Linked DNA regions of Sagittula sp. P11. The protein of the gene in region 1 interacts with the protein of each later gene in a pairwise test. Links are inferred from orthologs where the notes say so. Each region holds a gene or a part of one and is shown on either strand. Other genes may lie near its edges.

The links. The genes of interacting proteins can lie anywhere in the genome.
Region 2: the proteins of pheT (region 1) and secD interact in binary tests that used the Escherichia coli proteins (3 or more experiments, as listed by UniProt). The link is inferred for Sagittula sp. P11 from one-to-one orthologs.

What each region holds. Positions count from the first base shown.
Region 1 is NZ_CP021913.1:2,726,718-2,729,824, reverse strand. The notes cover bases 44-3,078. They hold pheT (phenylalanine--tRNA ligase subunit beta), read right to left. Parts: upstream 2,744-3,078; coding sequence 344-2,743; downstream 44-343. Other genes in these bases: pheS (phenylalanine--tRNA ligase subunit alpha), read right to left, coding at 2,950-3,078; CDO87_RS13185 (EF-hand domain-containing protein), read left to right, coding at 44-266. In the rest of the region: more of CDO87_RS13185, read left to right, coding at 1-43; more of pheS, read right to left, coding at 3,079-3,107.
Region 2 is NZ_CP021913.1:3,814,017-3,817,087, reverse strand. The notes cover bases 28-3,026. They hold secD (protein translocase subunit SecD), read right to left. Parts: upstream 2,362-3,026; coding sequence 694-2,361; downstream 28-693. Other genes in these bases: CDO87_RS18425 (serine protease), read left to right, coding at 2,805-3,026; yajC (preprotein translocase subunit YajC), read right to left, coding at 2,369-2,656; secF (protein translocase subunit SecF), read right to left, coding at 28-680. Outside these bases: more of secF, read right to left, coding at 1-27; more of CDO87_RS18425, read left to right, coding at 3,027-3,071. UniProt on the Escherichia coli protein: Part of the Sec protein translocase complex. Interacts with the SecYEG preprotein conducting channel. SecDF uses the proton motive force (PMF) to complete protein translocation after the ATP-dependent function of SecA.

The DNA.
Region 1 (3,107 bases):
TGAAGCTGACGCGGAACGACACGGACGGGGACGGCAAGGTCAGCCGCGAGGAGTTCGTCGCCGGAGCCGCCGGCTGGGTCGCGCAGATGGACAGCGACGGAGACGGCGCGGTGACGGTGGCCGATTTCGGACCGGGCCGCGCGGGGCGCATGGGCCAGGGGCAAGGCACGCGTCTTGGCATGGCGCAGGGCACGGGTCACGGGATGGGACAAGGTATGGGTCAGGGCATGGGCCACGCCATGCCGAAAGGTCCGGGAACCAACTGACCCGGCCCGCGAAACGCAAAGCAGGGTGGAGTTGAACTCCACCCGACCTCATGTCACGCCAGCGGTGCGGTCCGGGGTCAGCCCCGAAGGACGCCGCCCGTGGCCTTGGTCACCTTCTCGACGATCCGGGCCGCCACGGCCTCGATGTCCTTCTCTTTCAGCGTCGCGTCGGTCGGCTGAAGGCGCACGGTGATGGCGAGGGACTTCTTGCCCTCCCCCAGCGACCCGCCGATGAACTCGTCGAACACGCGCACGTCGGAGATCAGCGCCTTGTCGGCCCCCTGGGCGGCATTGACCAGGGTCAGCGCCTCCACGTCGCGGTCGACGACGAAGGCAAAGTCCCGCTCAACCGCTTGCAGGTCGTTCAGCGCCAGCGCCGGACGGGTCGCCCCGGCCTTGCGCGGCAGCGGCACCTCGGCGGGGTAGAGCGTGAAGGCCACTGCGGGCCCCTTCACATCCATCGCCGACAGCACGCGCGGGTGCAGTTCGCCGAAGACACCCAGCACCTTCTTCGGGCCGAGGCAGAGCTTGCCGTGGCGGCCCGGATGCCACCAGCCTTCGGCGCCGCGCAGGATCTGCACCTTTGCGGGCGCGCCCATGGCGGCCAGCACCGCCTCCGCATCCGCCTTGGCGTCATAGACATCCACCGGGCGCGAGGCGCCGTGAACGTCCTTCGGCCCGGTCCGTCCGACCAGCAGGCCGGAGACCATCAGCGCCTGCTCTCCCGGCTCGCCGCCATGGAAGGCATGGCCGACCTCGAACAGAGCCATCTCGGCAAAGCCGCGCGCCTGGTTGCGGGCCGCCGCGCGCAGCAGCCCGGGCAGAAGCTGCGGGCGCATGTGGCTCATGTCGCTGCTGATCGGGTTGGCCAGCATCGTCGCATCGCCGCCGCCGCCGAACAGCGCCGCGGCCTCCGAGTCGATGAAGCTGTAGGTCACGCACTCGTTGTAGCCGAGCGCCGCCGCCGTGCGCCGCGCCAGTTGCTCGCGCTTCTGAAGGGCCGAGAGGATCGGCCTCTGGACGCCCGGCGCCTTGCGCAGCGGCTTGCCCTTGAGCTTCGTCAGGGAGGCGACGCGGGCCACCTCCTCCACGAGGTCGGCCTCGCCCAGCACGTCCGGGCGCCACGACGGCACATGCGCCATGTTGCCCTCCATGCGGAAACCCAGACGGGTCAGGGTCTGGCGCTGCTCGCTTTCCGGGATCTCCATCCCGACGAGCGAGACGACGCGCGCCGGGTCCAGCCGGTAGGCGCGCGCGGTGTCCGGCACGCGGCCCGCGACCACGACCTCGGACGGCTCGCCGCCGCAAAGGTCGAGGATCATCTGCGTCGCATCCTCGATGGCCTGCATGTTGTAGGCCGGGTCGATGCCGCGCTCGTTGCGGTAGCGGGCGTCGGAGTTGATCTTCAGCGCGCGGCCGGTGTGCGCGATCTGGATGCGGTCCCAGACGGCGGCCTCGAGGAAGACGTTGACCGTGTCCTGCGTGCAGCCGGTGGACAGCCCGCCCATGATGCCGCCGATGGATTCGACGCCCGCCGCGTCGGAGATCACCACCTGCCCGGGGCCGAAGGTGTAGGTCTTCTCGTCGAGCCCCACCAGCGTCTCGCCCCCCTCGGTGCGATGGATGCGCAGCGCGCCGCCCTGCACCTTGTCCGCGTCGAAGACATGCAGCGGGCGGTTGCGGTCATGGGTGAAGAAGTTGGTCACATCCACCAGCTTCGAGATCGGGCGCAGGCCGATGGCGCGCAGGCGGTCCTGCAGCCATTTCGGCGAAGGCCCGTTCTGCACGCCGCGGATCAGCCGCCCGGCAAAGATCTCGCAGCCGTCGGTGGCGGCATCCGCGTCGATGGTGACGGAGACCGGACACGGGTACTGGCCCGGGACATGCGCTTCCTTCAGCGGTTTCAGCGTGCCGAGGCCGCGCGCCGCGAGGTCGCGGGCGATGCCGTGCACCCCAAGGGCGTCCTGCCGGTTCGGCGTGATCGCGATCTCGATCATCGGGTCGACCTTCGCCGGGTCGTTCTGCGCCAGCCAGTCGGTGAACTTCTGCCCGACCTCGCCGGAGGGCAGCTCGATGATGCCCGTGTGCTCGTCCGACAGCTCCAGCTCCCGCTCGGAGGCCATCATGCCGTGGCTCTCGACGCCGCGGATGTTGCCGACCGAGAGCGTCGTGTCGATGCCGGGCACGTAGTCGCCCGGTTTCGCCAGCACGACGGTGATCCCCTCACGCGCGTTCGGCGCGCCGCAGACGATCTGCTTCTCGCCCTCGTCGGTCATCACCCGGCAGACGCGCAGACGGTCGGCGTCCGGGTGCTGCTCGGCGTGGACCACCTTGGCGAGGGTAAAGGCCTTCAGCCGGGACGCGGGATCGACGACCTCCTCGACCTCCAGCCCGAGATCGGTCAGCGTCTCCGCGATCTCGTCGACAGAGGCGGTGGTGTCGAGATGCTCTTTCAGCCAGGAGAGGGTGAATTTCATGTGCCGGGCCCCGATCAGAAAATACGTCCGGCCTCCCTTACCGCAGCCCCGATGGGAGGGGAAGGGCGACCCTGTGCTTCTCTGCTTTGCAAATACTCACAGCAACGGACGCCACAGGCGATACCGCCCCCGGAAGGGCGGTACCCGTTGCCGGATCGCGCTGTCAGGCCACATCCTGCGGGTACGCCGCGGGATTGCCTTTCAGGTCACCGCGACAACCCGCCGTGCAGGGTCGGCACGTCCAGCGAGGCAAAGCCGTAGTGGCGCAGCCAGCGCAGGTCGCTGTCGAAGAAGGCGCGGAGGTCGGGGATGCCGTATTTCAGCATCGCGATCCGGTCGATCCCCATGCCGAAGGCAAAGCCCT
Region 2 (3,071 bases), 1.1 Mb from region 1 along the record:
ATCAGGTTCTCGCGCACCCGGTCGAAGACCACCACCGTGTCGTTCAGCGAATAGCCGACGATGGTCAGCAGCGCCGCGATGATCGCCAGGTCGAAGCGGATCTGCAACTCGCTGAAGATCCCGATGGTCAGCGCCACGTCGTGGATCAGCGCGATCACCGCCCCCAGCGCGAACTGCCATTCGAACCTGAGCCAGATGTAGACCAGCACCGCCGCAATCGCGAGGCACACCGCCAACACGGCGGTATGGATCAGCTCCTGCGAGACCTTCGGACCCACCGATTCAACAGAGGTGAAGCGGATATCCGGAGCGACCTCCTTCAGGGCTGCTTCGGCGGAATCGATGACCTCGGTGCTGACCGCTTCCTCGCCGTCCTGCGCACCGATGCGCACCATGGCGACGTTTTGGTCGTCGCGGAAGTTCGGGTCGAACACCTCCGAGATCACCGTGTCGCCCAGCCCCAGCGGCGCCAGCGCGTCGCGGTAGGCGCCCACGTCGACCGGCTCCGCGCTCTCGGTCCGGATCGTCGTGCCGCCGCGGAAGTCGATGCCGTAGTTCAGCCCCTGGATGAAGAAGCTTGCCAGCGCGATGACCACCATCACCCCCGAGATGCCGAGCCACAGCTTCGATCTCGAGAAGAAGTCCCAGTTCAGATCGTCCTTGACCAGTCTCAGTCGCATGTCAGGCTCTCTCTCAAACTTCGATGGTCTTGGGGCGGCGGCGTTCGAACCACGTCACGATCAGCACCCGCGTCACGAAGATCGCGGTGAAGACGGAAGTGATGATGCCGAAACCCAGCGTGACCGCGAAGCCCCGCACCGGGCCGGAACCCATCACGTAGAGGATCACGGCAGTGATGAAGGTGGTGATGTTGGCGTCGACGATGGCGCTCAGCGCCTTTTCATAGCCCAGCTCGATCGCCCGCGCCGGTCCGCGCGCCGTCTTCAGCTCCTCGCGGATGCGCTCGAAGATCAGCACGTTGGCGTCCACAGCCATGCCGACCGTCAGCACGATCCCCGCGATCCCCGGCAGGGTCAGCGTCGCCCCGATCAGGCTCAGCAGGCCGAACATCAGCGCGACGTTCAGGATCAGCGCGATGTTGGCGAAGACACCGAAGAGACCGTAGCTCGCCACCATGAAGCCCAGCACCGCGACAAAGGCCACACCCGTCGCCAACTTGCCGGCCTCGATGCTGTCCTGCCCCAGTTCCGGACCGATGGTCCGTTCCTCGAGAAACTCCAGTCCCGCGGGCAGAGCGCCTGCGCGCAGCAGCACGGCGAGGTTGGTCGATTCCTCGACCGTGAAGTTGCCGGTGATGATGCCCGCGCCACCGCCGATGTGGCTCTGGATCACGGGGGCAGAGATCACCTCGTCGTCCAGCACGATGGCGAAGGGCGAGCCGATGTTCTCGGCGGTGTAGTCGCCGAACTTGCGCGCGCCGCCGGGGTTGAAGTTGAAGCTCACCGCCGGGCGGCCGTTCTGGTCGAAGGTCGGCTGCGCGTTGGTCAGCTCTTCCCCGGTCACGACCGGGGTCTGCTCCAGCACGTAATACAGCCCCTGCTCGTCCAGCGAGGGCAGCAGCTCGTTGCCCGGTCCGGGCGCGTCGTTCTGGTTGGTGGTCCGGCCGACGACCGGCTGGAAGGTCAGCTGCGCCGTGGTGCCGATGATCTCTTTCAGTTCCGCCGCAGAGCCGATGCCCGGCACCTGGATCAGGATGCGGTCGAACCCCTGCCGCTGGATCGTCGGTTCGCGCGTGCCCACCTCGTCGATGCGGCGGCGGATGATCTCCAGCGACTGTTGCAGCGTGCGGTCGTCGGTTGCCTGCTTCTCGGCTTCCGACAGCGTGACGACCAGTTCGTCGCCCTCGCCGCGCACCTCGATGTCTGACGCGCCCGCGCCGGTCAGCGTCACGACCGGCTGCGCAAGCCCGCGCACCACCTCGATGGCGCGCTGCATGCCTTCCGGATTCGACAGCTTGACCCGCAGTTCGCCGCGGTCGACGGCCTCGGAGTTCCAGCGGATCGTGCCCACCGTGTCACGCTCGTCGCGCAACAGGTCCCGCACTTCCGGCCAGAGCGACTCCATCCGGGACTTGTAGACGTCCGTGGTCTGCACCCGCGCCAACAGGTGCGCACCGCCCCGCAGATCGAGCCCGAGGTTCACCAGCCCCGACGGCAGGAAAGACGGCCACTGGGCCTCTGCCGCGCGGTTCTCCGACGTGTCGGCGCCCGCCTCGATGGCCTTGACGGCGTCGTTGTGGCTTTCGACCCGTCCGTAGAACAGGTTCGGAATGGCCAGAAGCAGGCCCACCACGACGGTGAGCCAGATCAGCCAGCGCTTCCAGGCGTCGATCTGCAGCATTTGGGTCTCAGGCCTCTGCGGGTTCGGTCTTGGATTTCACCGCCGCGATGGTGGAGCGCATGATGCGCACCTTCACGCCTTCGGCGATCTCGACCTCGACCTCGGCGTCGTCCTTGACCTTGACGACCTTGGCGATGATCCCGCCCTGGGTGACGATGATGTCGTTGCGGCGGATCGCCTCGATCATCGCCTTGTGCTCCTTCACCTTCTTCTGCTGCGGGCGGATGAGGAGGAAATACATGATCGCGAAGATCAGGCCCATCATCACGAAAGAGGAAAGGGCGTTCTGGTCCATTGGATGCTCCCTGCTGGATCTCTGTGTCGGATCTGCGGGGCATCCCCCGCTAAATTGGCCGTTACCTATGCGGCCCTGCGCCGGGATGCAAGGTGCGCGGCAGGCTGGCAGATGGTCGCGCAGGCCCGTCCCGCGCTATGCTGCGGCCATGTTACGGGTATTGCTCCTGGCGCTGGCCGCCGCCCTCCTGCCCGTCCCCGCCCCTGCGGAGGACGCGGTGGGCCGTCTGAACCTCGCCGGCTACCGCCACCGCGAGATGTGCACGGCGACGCTCGTGGCCCCCGATATCGCGCTGACCGCGGCGCACTGCGTCACAACGCCAGCCGACGGATATCTCAAGCGGATCGGGGACATGACCTTCGTCGCGGGCTGGGACGGGGAGCATCACGCAGGGGCTGCGCGAATCAAGGCGGTG